Linked DNA regions of Halotia branconii CENA392. The protein of the gene in region 1 binds, or shares a complex with, the protein of each later gene. Links are inferred from orthologs where the notes say so. Each region holds a gene or a part of one and is shown on either strand. Other genes may lie near its edges.

Evidence for each region.
Region 2: QI031_RS19070 (region 1) and QI031_RS29010 share a complex: the UniProt entries of both Bacillus subtilis proteins name them as parts of the possible RNA degradosome complex. The link is inferred for Halotia branconii CENA392 from one-to-one orthologs.

The regions. Positions count from the first base shown.
Region 1 is NZ_CP124543.1:4,330,731-4,338,830, reverse strand. Bases 2,870-5,867 are described here. They hold QI031_RS19070 (ATP-dependent 6-phosphofructokinase), read left to right. Parts: upstream 2,870-3,827; coding sequence 3,828-4,907; downstream 4,908-5,867. Other genes in these bases: QI031_RS19065 (LabA-like NYN domain-containing protein), read left to right, coding at 5,813-5,867; QI031_RS19075 (hypothetical protein), read left to right, coding at 3,543-3,713; QI031_RS19080 (ABC transporter permease), read left to right, coding at 2,870-3,435. Outside these bases: QI031_RS19085 (response regulator), read right to left, coding at 1-2,244; more of QI031_RS19080, read left to right, coding at 2,539-2,869; more of QI031_RS19065, read left to right, coding at 5,868-6,535; QI031_RS19060 (response regulator), read left to right, coding at 6,612-7,322; QI031_RS19055 (sensor histidine kinase), read left to right, coding at 7,325-8,100. UniProt on the Bacillus subtilis protein: Catalyzes the phosphorylation of D-fructose 6-phosphate to fructose 1,6-bisphosphate by ATP, the first committing step of glycolysis.
Region 2 is NZ_CP124543.1:6,601,502-6,607,012, forward strand. Bases 2,552-5,511 are described here. They hold QI031_RS29010 (polyribonucleotide nucleotidyltransferase), read right to left. Parts: upstream 5,130-5,511; coding sequence 2,973-5,129; downstream 2,552-2,972. Other genes in these bases: psb28 (photosystem II reaction center protein Psb28), read right to left, coding at 2,552-2,686. Also shown: QI031_RS28990 (restriction endonuclease subunit R), read right to left, coding at 1-616; QI031_RS28995 (Uma2 family endonuclease), read right to left, coding at 984-1,583; QI031_RS29000 (MogA/MoaB family molybdenum cofactor biosynthesis protein), read right to left, coding at 1,731-2,237; more of psb28, read right to left, coding at 2,351-2,551. UniProt on the Bacillus subtilis protein: Involved in mRNA degradation. Catalyzes the phosphorolysis of single-stranded polyribonucleotides processively in the 3'- to 5'-direction. Necessary for competence development in Bacillus subtilis.

The DNA.
Region 1 (8,100 bases):
TTCAATTCTTCCCCCCAACAACTGAGCCAATTCACGGCTGATAGATAAGCCTAAGCCAGTTCCCCCGTACTTGCGACTAGTTGTGCCATCCGCTTGTTGAAATGCTTCAAAAATAATCTTTTGTTTATCTTCAGGAATACCAATACCTGTATCACTAACGGCAAAAGCAATCATCGGATGCTCAGGTTGTTCTGCCTCAGTAACTTTACTAATTTGTAACTTTACGCCTCCTTGGTCGGTAAACTTAAAGGCGTTAGCCAACAGATTTTTCAGTATTTGTAACAGACGTTTGGGATCTTGAGAAATGATATCTGGTAAATTATTGTCTAATTCAACTGCAAACTTGAGTCCTTTATTCTGGGCTATTTGAGTAAAAGTCTGTTCTAGAGAACTCTGTAAATCTACTAAAGGAATTTGCTCAATTTCTACTGATAAAGTTCCCGACTCAATTTTGGCCAAATCTAAAATGTCATTAATTAACTCCAGTAAATCTGTACCAGCCGAGTAGATAGTCCGGCTGTACTCTACTTGTTTATCGGTTAAGTTGTCTCCGGAATTATCTGCCAGCAGTCTAGCCAAAATTAATAGGCTATTAAGCGGTGTTCGCAACTCATGAGACATATTCGCCAGAAACTCTGACTTGTATTTAGAAGACAAAGCCAATTGCTCTGCTTTATCTTCTAAAGAACGCCTTGCTCGTTCAACCTCTTGATTTTTACGGGCAACTTCCCGGTTTTGTACTTCTAATAATTCTGCTTTTTCTTCTAGTTCTTCATTTAGCTGCTGTAATTCTTCATTAGACTGCTTCAACTCCTCTTGCTGCTGCTTTAAGAGTAATTGTGATTCTTCTAACTCTTGTGCCTGTTGTTCTAGAAGCTGATTACTTTGTCTTAATTCTTCTTGTTGCAGTCGTAATTCTTCTGTTAAAGCAACAGACTCTTGTAATAGCTGCTGAGTTTGTGCGCTTGAGGCAATATTATTCAAAAATACACCAACGATTTCAGTGAATTGCTCTAGAAATGCCAAATGCAGCTGACTAAAACGTTGAAAGGAAGCCAGTTCAATGACAGCACTGACTTGGTTTTCAAATAATACAGGTAACACAATAATATTTAGCGGCAGTGCTTCTCCTAAGCCAGAACTAATACGGATGTAATCGTTAGGAACTTCAGTTAACAGTATTTTTTCTTTTTCTAAGGCACACTGTCCTACCAGTCCTTCACCTAAGCGAAACTGATTTGCTAAGTTTTTACGCTCTTGGTAAGCATAGCTACTTATGAGCTTGAATACAGGCTGGTTATCAACCGAGTCCATTACGTAAAAAACGCCTTGCTGCGCCCCAACCAAAGGTGCTAGGTTCGATAGTATCAGGCGAGATACGCTTTCTAGATTTCTTTGTCCTTGGAGGATTTGGGTAAATTCAGCTAAATTCGACTTTAGCCAATTTTGATCGTCATTTTTTTGATTGGTGTTTCGCAGATTCACAATCATTTGGTTGAAAGTTCGCGTTAGTACACCAATTTCATCTTGGCGATCGCTGTTTGGTAAACTCACCAATAAATTGCCATCTGCAATATTCTCCGCCACCTCCGAAAATAGCCTCAGTGGTTTAGAGATATATCTAGTCAGAATAAACCCAATCAAAGCTAAGATTAAAAATAATAGGGGAATACTAAAAACAATTATGTTAATAGTTCGCTGGGCAGCTGCGTGTGCTTTCTGAGACCTCTGCTGCAAGAGCATATTCTCCTCATCCTTCATGGCCTCGACAATCTGCTGGATTTCATCCATCAGTTGCTTGCCTTCATCTGTTAAGATAATTTTTTGAGCAGCTTCTAAGCCTTGGTTTTGCCGCAGACTAATCGCTGCTTGCATGACAGCCAGCCTCTTCCTAATCAGTGGCTGTAACCTATCAAGCCGACTTTGTTGGATGGAGTTATCTGCTGTTAACTTTTTCAGCTCCTGAAATTTTTGATCTAGTACTTTCGTAGCAACATTATAAGGTTCTAGATAACGCTGTTCTCCTGTAATTATGTAACCGCGTTGTCCAGTCTCAGCATTTCTCAGTTCCAGATTTAAATCTTTGAGTTCACTTAGTACTTCGTATGTATGGCTTTCTCGGCGCGAAGTTTCAATAAGTTCATTAGTGCTTTGGTAGGAGATTAGACCAATTGTGGTTAGAAGCGCCAGACTGATCGCAAAACCAGATCCAATCTTGGTTCCAATCTTTGAACTTTTCAACATTTAGGACTTTTCTTAAAATTATTTCTGCTACTGTTACAACTATATATAACAGGGAATGGGGAATGGGACATAGGGCATAGGGGAGGCAGTGCGTTGGGCGGCTCTGACGACTTGTAGCAACTGCCGTCATGGGGCATGGGCTTGAAAGTCTTTTGGTGTTGTGGTTTGATCTCAGTTTATGTTCTAAAAAACTACTTGGCGATCGCTATACATTAATTTTGATCAACTCCCAATTCCCTGTTTGATATGTAAAATGGTCAGCGTATCTTGCTTGATCCATCCAGGCGATCGCTCATGGCCATAACTAAACCTCAGCTGCCGAATTTTTTACGTTTTGCTCAAAATTCTAATCTTTCTCAAAAATTAATGTTGGTTGGGTTAACCATTACCCTGTTTTTCATCTTTATAGCTTTGTTTGCTCCTGTATTCCAAGCTTGGGGATGGCTACAAGATCCTAAAGAATTTCTCTCAAATCCAATTCAAGAGCCACCTTCAGCTCAATATTGGTTTGGTACGAGTCGCCTAGGTCATGATGTCTTCTCCCGCACACTGTTTGGCGCTCAAGCTGCGTTGCAAGTGGTGATTTTAGCAACAGCATTGAGTATGATTATCGGCGTGCCTTTAGGCATGGTAAGTGGGTATCTGGGCGGTAAGTTAGATAAATTTTTGCTATTTATTATGGATAGCATCTACACCTTACCGGGGTTATTGCTGTCGGTGACGTTAGCATTTGTAGTCGGACGGGGAATATTAAATGCTGCGATCGCTATTAGTATTGCCTACGTTCCCCAATATTACCGCGTTGTTCGCAACCACACAGTCAGCGTCAAAACTGAAGTTTTTATCGAAGCAGCGCAAGCAATGGGTGCTTCTACTTGGATTGTTCTGTCTCGATATCTATTTTTCAACGTCATTCAAAGCGTACCCGTACTATTTACCCTGAATGCCGCCGATGCAATTTTAGTATTAGGCGGTTTGGGCTTTTTAGGACTAGGACTTCCCGAAGAAGTGCCAGAATGGGGACATGATTTAAAACAAGCTTTAGAAGCCCTACCCACAGGCATTTGGTGGACTACACTTTTCCCCGGTTTAGGAATGACATTCATGGTTGTAGGGTTATCACTACTTGGTGAAGGGTTAAATGAATTTGTCAATCCACGATTACGGCGAGAAAATGGAATCCGGAAATAGTCGATGGGCTAGGAACTAGGGGCTAGGAACTAGGGGCTAGGGACTAGAATCGCTATATTCTTGACGTTGACTTTTGACTAAACTTGTATTTTTACTGAGAGATTTGTGTGAAAGATAACTTTTCTTTAATTGCTGCGGCCGCTGGTGGATTCATGCTTTCTGTTGCTTTGGCTGGAATACTCCGAGGTACGCCAGTTACATTGCAGGGACAATCTCGTGTCAATTCCTACTTGACAGCTAATCAACAACATGTAGCAATACTTCGCAAAGACGAGTGAGTTACAGCTGATAAAATTTTGTTTCAGACTAAGCTCAGATGTACCCAAATTCTCATAGGCTCTTAAGAATGCCGAACAGCTGACTGTTTGGCAAATTTAATTAAGAAAATGAAGATGGGTAAATGTAAGCGTATTGGCATTCTAACTAGTGGAGGAGATTGTTCTGGTTTAAATGCGGTTATTCGATCTGTTGTGCATTGTGCTTGTGGAAAAGGTTGGGAAGTATTAGGGATTCGTCAAGCAACTCTAGGCTTAATGGCACGTCCACCGCAATTTACAAAACTGGAAATTGATTTAGTTGACCCGCTGTTAACCTCTGGTGGCACAATGTTAGGAACCACCAACAAAGGCGATCCTTTTGCTTTTTTGATGGCTGATGGTAGTGTCTGCGATCGCTCCGAGGAAATCATTGCAGGTTATCATCAATTAGGTTTAGATGCTTTGATTGGCATTGGTGGCGATGGTAGTTTGGCTATTCTCCGTCGTTTGGCACAACAAGGCAATATTAATTTAGTTGGTATTCCCAAAACAATTGATAACGATATTGGGATTACCGAACATGCTATTGGTTTCGATACTGCCGTTAATATTGCTACAGAAGCACTTGATCGGTTAAATTTTACCGCTGCCTCTCACAGTCGAGTCATGATTCTAGAAGTGATGGGTCGTGATGCCGGACACATTGCGATCGCTGCGGGAATTGCCGGAGGAGCAGATGTAATTTTAATTCCCGAAATTCCCTACAATCTTGACCATATTTGCCACAAAATTAAACAGCGCCAAGAAAAAGGCAAAAATTATTGTCTAATTATTGTGTCCGAGGCAGTTCGTACCCAAGACGGTGAAACTGTGACCATGACAAATAGCTTGGGTCAATCTCGATATGGTGGTATTGGTCAGTACTTAGCCGATCAAATTAGCAATTGCATTGGTACAGAAACACGAGTCACAGTCTTGGGACACATCCAACGTGGTGGAACAGCTTCACCACTAGATCGATTAGTAGCCGCTGCCTTTGGTGTAGCAGCGGTAGAGCTGATCGCAGAAGGTAAATATGACTACATGGTGACTTGGCAAAATCGCCAAGTTTTTGCTGTACCCATTGCTGAGGCGATCGCTCAATATAAAACTGTCAACCCAGAGGATACTTTAGTCAAAACTGCTCGTGGTTTAGGTATTTATTTGGGAGATTAATATTGTAAATCACTAAAAACTACACGCGACTTGCGGGATAGAGTTTTGTCAGTTGTCAGTTGTCAGTGGTCATTTGTCGGTTGTCAGTTGTTTTTAATCGGTGTAACGTGAGTTCGACAAGTATACCTTATACACACAAGTCCTATTTACCCTCAATCTAAAACTTAAGGCTAGACAAACAAAGCCCATCTTTACCACTAACTACTAACTACTGACCACTGACAATTAATATTAAAAAATTATTAATAAACTATTGTTAAATATTAAATTTATAGTATTAATTTCCATCAAAATATAAAACTCACTCTTCAGAACCCCGACTTCTTTAAGAAGTCGGGGTTCTTGTTGTTCAATATCACCATATCAATATATATATGAAGCCTTGATTGAAGGTTTTTATCATACAGATGTACAATACAAATAGTTGCCGATCGCTCACTCTAACTTTATTCTATCAGGAAGCTGTCTATGCCTAATCGCTAGCATCCTGTGGTAAATCAATATGTATTAGGCATAGAGCAAGAGCAGCATATTTGTAGGCACATGGAATATCTCGTAAAACCAGCTCTGTTAATAGGTAAAATCTGGTGCGTTAAATTTTGTCATTTGCACAATTCATCCAATTTATACTGTGCTGATTTATCAGTATAGTCAATTCGTGAGCATTGGTAATTGGGTAGCCAGCACATTGTCAATGGCATACAGCTTTATTGATCTCAAACAATTGGCATTATTAGCCTTTAATCAGTGAACAGTTAAACGGTTATCACAGTTTCACTCTTTGGATTTGACTCCTATTAAATTAGTGAATAATTATCAAGTCGCTTTTGACTGATAACTGATAACTGTTGAATTTATTTCCCATGTTCCATGCACTAGACCCAATTTAAAATTCCGAGGAATCAATGACTATCAATACTTTTCCCAAGACCAAAAATGCATATAAGCGCCTTGAAGAAGAAACAAATTTGCAAGGGAAAATTTTGATAAGAAATGGTATCAAATCTGAAGATCCCAAGAAAAATGAGCCGAAAGCTGAAAATTTGATTATCAATGACTTAAATCGTGGTCGAGTCGCTATTTTTATTGATGGTGTCAACTTATTTCATGCAGCTTTGCAACTGGGGATTGAAATCGATTATCTCAAATTGCTTTGTCGTTTAACTGCTGGTTCACGATTATTGCGTGCCTTCTTTTACACTACAATAGACGTTTCACGACAAACTACTATGCGTCCTCGCAGCAATGAAAAACAACAGGGTTTTCTATTTTGGATGCGTCGTAATGGTTATCGTGTATTTACCAAAGAAGTACAGTCAGTAGATAATTCCAAAGATAATTCCAAAAAATCCAATTTGAATGTAGAAATTGCTGTCGATATGATTACCTTGGCTCCTCACTACGATACTGCAATCTTAGTTAGCGGCGATGGAGATTTAGCTTACGCGGTGAATGCTGTCACCAGCACAGGGTCTAGAGTGGAATTAGTAAGTCTGCGAACAATGACCAGTGACAGCTTGATTGATGTTGCTGATTATTTTGTTGATCTCGATAGCATTAAACAATACATTCAAAAGGATTCTCACCCAGGCTATAATTATCGGGCGATGTCTAACTCTAAACTTTAAATTGCGATCGCTAATCCATTGAAATTCACTACCAACAGGGAAATTTTCTGCGTATTTTACTTAAATCCTAATCAAGATGGATATTTTAATTGTTGAGGATGAACCAGAAATTGCTCAGTTAATTCAACTGTCTTTAGACAAAGAAGGATTTTCTTGTCGTGTTAGCCGCGATGGAATCAATGCTTTGCGGATGTTTCAGGAACAACCGCCAGATTTAATCATCCTAGACTTAATGATTCCTGGATTGGATGGATTAGAAGTTTGTGCCAGGATTCGCCAGAAACCAGGTGCAAAAGACCCCTATATTTTAATGCTCACAGCTAAGGGTGAAGAAATTGATCGGGTGATTGGCTTGTCTACTGGTGCTGATGACTACATGGTCAAACCTTTCAGTCCTAGGGAATTGGTCGCTAGAGTAAGGGCGCTATTACGGCGCAGTCTCCGCCAAGGAGGACAAAATCAAGTCAATCGTACTCAACACTTTATAGTAGATGTAGATCAACGTACAGCCAGTCGTCAAATAGATGCTCAAGAACCAGAAATTTTAGACTTAACTACCCTAGAATTTAATTTATTAACCACTTTTGTTAGCAATCCTGGCCGCGTTTGGAACCGCACCCAGTTAATTGACAAACTTTGGGGTGATAATTTTTTTGGTGATGAACGGGTGGTGGATACTCATGTCGCTAGGTTACGAAAAAAAGTTGAGCCTGATCCTAGTAATCCCGCTTTTATCAAAACTGTTGTTGGGGTCGGTTATAAATTTGAAGATTCCCCTGTAATGTAAGTATGACTAAAACAAACTGGCGTTGGATAAAGTCCTTGCCTTTAGCGTCGCGCCTGTTTTTCTCCCACTTAGTAGTGATGGTAGTGGGATTATTGAGTCTTGTAATCATTAGTAGATTTTCTTCACCGCGCTTTTTCGTCTTGCATTTAGAAAGATTAGAAAGCAGGGGATTGAAGCTAATTAATATTCGTACAGAATTAGTTCAAGGATTTGAGATAGCTTGGCGGCGAAGCACTCTTTGGTCAGTCATAGTCGGTACTACTGCTGCGGGAGGCTTGAGTTATTGGGTATCAAAACGAATTATGCAGCGGTTGACCGAAATGGAACAAATTACTCAAAAGTTTGCTGCTGGTCAATTAGAAGCGCGATTACCTTTGTCTGACATTCCAGAACTGCATCGATTAGGTACTAGTTTTAATCGTATGGCAGCTAGTTTAGAAGGAGTGGAAGCACGGCGGCGAGAACTAATTGGAGACATGACCCACGAATTACGTACACCCTTGACTGTTGTACGCGGTTACTTAGAAGAACTTGCAGACGGAGAAATAGAACCGTCACCAGAGATTTATCAGCGGCTAGCCAGGGAAACTAAACGTTTAGAGCGTTTAGTCAACGATTTGCAAGAACTTTCTAAAGCAGAGGCTGGTTATCTACCAATTAATATACAGCCAATAAATCTGTTTCCTTTATTAGAATCATTAGTAGAAAAATTTACTGACCAGATGTTGGAAGATGGCCCTGTTCTGCGTTCAGAATTTTCATCTCAATTACCGCTAGT
Region 2 (5,511 bases), 2.3 Mb from region 1 along the record:
TTTCACTTAGTTTTTTTAAAACACTGAGAACTTTATACAATTCATTTTCACGTTTTAAAAGCGTAAATTCGTCAGACATAGCATACTGATTTATAATTTCCTGAGCTAGTTTCAAAAAAGTAAAATGACTGCCATTAGTAACTAATCCAAACACAGGCTTTTTCGGATTAGGATTCGCTAGCATGTAAGTAAGTGCTTGAGGAATAGCTCCCAAAACAGAAAAACTGGGTTTTTTGGATTCAATTACTAATAACCATAATTGTTCTTGAATAATTAAAATATTAATTCTACCTCTGACAACTTCCCCTTCATCGTCCGCAGATATTTCTATCGATTGTTCACTTCTAATTAAAAAAGGTTCATCATAAAATCCAGCTAGACTAAGTATAGGAGATAATACTACTAATTTCACCGTTTCTTCTGACAATGGAGGATGTTTCACTAAGCGAAGAAAGTGAAATTTTACCTTATCTAAAGATTGTTTTTCTAAAACCGTAATTTCTGATAATTTTTCTAGCCATTCTGTAAAAAATGCATCATTTTCTGCTAATTGCAGATTAAATCTTTCTTCCAGATAGGCCAGTCCGACATTTTGTGCTTGGATGACTTGAATCATAGTTAAGCGAAAGACCCATAATAACTATAACCAGCAGGACTTACGCAAGGACGCATAGACGCGTCAGCGGCTACTCCTACGAGTTCTCCGTAAGGAGTACCCGCAGGGTAGAACGCAAAGGTAAGAGGGATTTAGAGAGTGATTGCGTAAGTCCTAATCAGTAATAAACTAGACTTTTCAAATAACCTCTAACCTCTGAGCTTTTCTTAATGAAGATTCGCTTTTCGCAGATATTAGACCTCTTGCATAAATATCTTTTTGTCTCACGCAAAGACGCAAAGACGCAAAGAAGAAGCTAAGAATAAGGACTTTTGCAAGAAGTCTATTTATATCAATTGTTGACTTCTAATCAAAAAAAGCTAACGAGTCATCTGTTGAGTTCATTCCGGACAACCTGAATAAATTCCTGCACAGCATCATACTGGTCAGGCATAGCAATATAATGTAGCAGTAAAGTAGGGTCTAAATCGGAAAAAAATCCACTCCGGTCTACTTCACAATATTCGCCTTGCTCAGTCAGGCGGAATATTTTTATAGAGTTTGATTTCCAAAACCAAACTTCAGGCACTTTTTTGGGTTTATATAACTCTTTCCTGTTAATAGTTCCACTGGTGACGATAATTTCAATTACAATGTCTGGTGTTTCTTTATTGCTTCCAATGCAATAAGACTCATCAGGTGTACCAGAAGCATACCCAGGTTCTTCTATGGTAAAACCACCGCGACCGTAAAACCGGATACCCAACTCTTTCATGTAAGCTTCTAGTAAATAACCGAGAGTTGTTTTCACATACTCATGCTTATCTCCTACGGGAGACATAATTTCCATTACCCCTGCTAAATAGGTTAGTCTGACTTCTCGGTTACTTTCTAACTGTGCTTCTATAATTTTGAACTGCTCCCAAGAAATACCGCGCACAGTTACCAATTTTTCTTCTGTCGGCTGCTCTAAAACTGGGATACTCATATCAACACTTCCTTATCTACTGCTATTTTGATATAAACTCCCAAAGTTGGCAGCATTTGCTCAACTTGTTCAAGCTTTGCTCTTTTCCTGATAACCAGTACCAAAGTTCCATCCCTAACTTTGTAATTACACAAGTATAGATTTTATCTAGTGAGCTTTCATTTGATTGACTAAATGGGTAAGTTCTGGTAGTATTATTTTTTCCATACCTAACTGCACAGCGTTACTAGAACCGGGTAAAGAGAAGATTAATTTTTGTTGATAAATACCAGCAACAGCGCGAGAGGCGATCGCTCGTGAACCAATTTCTTGGTAACTTAAAAATCGAAACAACTCGCCAAATCCCGGCAAGGTTTTTTCTAGCAACTTTTCAATAGCATCATAGGTGGTATCCCTCGGCGCTATTCCCGTGCCACCATTAAAAATTACAACGTCTAAATTTGTATTTTGACCCAGCAGTTCTATCTGTGCTTGAATCTGCGCTGGTTCATCTTTAATAATTGCATAGGCTGCTACGGTATGGTTAGCATCAAGGAGCAATTGTTGGATTAGCTGACCACTCTTGTCTGTTTGAGGAGAACGTGTATCGCTGACAGTAACAACAGCACAAGTTACTGAAATTCCTGGTAAGTTTGGGTGAGGTTGTGATGTCATTGTTATTAGTCATCAGTAATTAGGCATGGGAAGTGTGCATTCAGATAAAGATTTAATGCCCCGTGCCTATTCCCCATGCCCAAAAATTCTACCTACAAGAGGTAGAGTTTTTATTAAGCTTTGTTAAATCCCAAGTCATGTTCTGCGGCATAGCGCTCCATAAAACGCATAAAACGTTCCCATTCTTCAGCCGATTTCATCAAATGAAGGGCTTCTAATGCTTCCGGTTTACCATTGACGAATTTACCCTTAACTTCGCGGGTAACTATTTCTCCTTCTTCGTCAATTAAGTACATACCGGTAACTTCTTCGGTGCTGTCTTGAGCCAAAATCTGAGGATTTGTAAAAATAAACGTTGCTGTGCCACTATCGCCACTGCGCGATCGCGTTAAGCGTACTTCTGGAATTACTTCTTCGTCAATACCTCTAGAAAACTGAATTTTCGCCATGATAAATGAATTTAAACTTTTGTGATGGTTAATTTAATATTCTCTCATTATTTAGAACTTCAATGTAGTCGAGCGTCTTGATATTTACTTTGTGTGTATTTAACTATAAAATCTAGTTTTTAAGTATAAAAATGCGTAATTGTTAGTTTCAACTACGAGTTATATAATTGCGCCAAGTTAATCAATAGATCTATATAGAGCAAATGCTCGCTTTGAAGAAGCATACGGCGATGCCTACAACAGAGGCATCGCGGATTTTAGATCAAATCTAAAATCCCCAATCGAGTTACCGATTTACTGCCGCAGCTTCTCGCGCCGCAGCTGCTTGATCTGGGTGGATACCTAAGCGTGTGAGATTGATCCGTCCCTTATTGTCAATCTCGCGCACTTTGATAATCACTTCATCCCCGACTGCAACTTCATCTTCAACTTTGCCCACACGGTAGTCAGCTAATTGAGAAATGTGGATCATGCCTTCTTTCCCAGGCAAAAATTCCACAAATGCACCAATTGGGATAATTCGAGTAATTCGACCTGCATAAACATCCCCTTCATGCAGCTTGCGAGTCATGCCTTGAACGATGTTACGGGCTTTTTTCGCTTTGCTCTCATCTACAGCAGAAATTGTCACCGTGCCATCATCTTCAATGTCGATTTTGGCTCCTGTTTCTTCAGTGATGCCCTTAATTGTTTTGCCTCCAGGGCCAATGACAAGACCGATCATGTCTGGATCAATCTTGATTGTCAGCAAACGTGGAGCATAAGGTGAGGTTTCAATACGTGGTTGCTCGATTGTTTGCAGCATTTTCTCTAGAATATGCAATCGAGCTGATTTAGCTTGGTGGACTGCTTGAGCAATAACTTCTAACGACAGACCGGAGATTTTCATATCCATCTGTAAGGCGGTAATGCCAGTATCTGTGCCGGCAACTTTGAAGTCCATATCGCCCAAAAAGTCTTCAATGCCTTGAATGTCGGTGAGGACTCGCACTTCATCCCCTTCTTTAATTAGACCCATTGCTGCACCGCTAACGGGTTTAAGAATTGGGACACCAGCATCCATCAGCGACAAGGTCGAACCACACACCGAACCCATTGAAGTGGAACCGTTAGAAGAAAGCACTTCCGATACGACACGAATCACGTAGGGGAATTGTTCTTTTGGTGGTAGCACAGGTAAAAGCGATCGCTCTGCTAAAGCGCCGTGACCAATTTCTCTTCTACCAGGGGCGCGTAATGGCTTGGTTTCCCCAACTGAAAAAGGTGGGAAATTATAATGATGCAGGTAGCGTTTAGATTGGTCTGTTTGCAAATCATCGTTGAGGTTTTGGGCATCTCCCGGTGTACCGAGAGTACAAGTAGATAATACTTGGGTTAGCCCTCTGTTGAATAAGCCGCTGCCGTGGACTCGTTGAGGTAAGACCCCAACTTGACAAGAAACAGGACGTACTTCATCTAGTTTACGACCATCCACACGCACGTTATCTTCAATGATTTGACGACGCATGAAGTGTTTGGTAATGCCTTTAAAAGTATTGCCCAATGCCTTGGTATTTGCGGTTGAGGCAACTTTAATTGGGTCTTCTTCTGGTAGCTCGGCGATCGCAGTAGCAATTGTTTCTTTGACTGCATCTAAAGCATCATCTCGTTCGGCTTTGGTAAACTGAAATTGAGCCAGGATTTTCTTAATCTCATCGCTAGCGCGATCGCGGATATAATTTTCCAGAGTTTGGTCTACTTCTGGTGGTTCTTCCTGGACTAGTGTCAGACCTAGTTCTGCGACTAAATCTTGCTGTGCTTTGATTAAGTCTCGCACTGCTTCATAGCCAAAATCAATCGCCTCGATAATATCTCGCTCTGGCAACTGATTGGCTCCTGCTTCCACCATGATTACGCCATCTGGTGAACCTGCTACTACTAGATCCAAGTCTCCATTTTCAGCTTCTGCATAAGTGGGGTTAATAATAAAGTCATCTCCCACTAAACCGACTCGTACCGCTGCCATTGGCCCATTAAAGGGAATTTGAGCAATCAAGGTAGCAATGGAAGCGCCTGTAACTGCTAATACATCGGGTGGAACTAGCTCGTCCATCGACAGTGTTACGGCGATAATTTGCAAGTCATCCCGCAACCATGAGGGGAACAAAGGACGTAAGGGACGGTCTATCAAACGACTAGTAAGAATTGCTTTTTCTGGTGGACGACCTTCACGCCGCATGATTCCTCCAGGAATCCTACCCGCGGCATACATTCTTTCTTCGTAATCTACGGTAAGGGGTAGAAAATCAATACCTTCTCTACCCTTTGAGCGCGTAGCTGTCACCAAAACAGCTGTGTCCCCTGATTCTATCAAAACTGATCCACCAGCCTGGGGAGCTAGTAGGCCTACCTTCAGTCGAATATCCCTGCCATCGAAGGATATTGACTTATCAACTTCTGCCATTCAGTTTTTTTTCCTTCTATTTTCGCTATTCTCTCTTCTGTGGCAATCCTAACATTTATGCCCTAAGGCTGACTTCTGTTACATACAAAGCTCAACAAGTCGTTTAATACTGAACACAATACATCCACAGGAGTAAATTTGACTGCTTTTTGCCTGAGCAACTAGTAGTCTGTCAACCCAAAACCGTGCTGACTCAACTTTATAAGCTTTTCATTGATTAGGAATGGGTGGTTTATTTCCGCCTAACTGTACTAGTTGTACAATAGAACCAGCGTGACAAGTATAGCTATACTAATCAGAAAAAAGTTTGATTTTAGATAAAACACTTTGTTGTGTGTAGCATTTTGGACACTTTGATTACTCAAGTAGTTTGTTTTTAGGA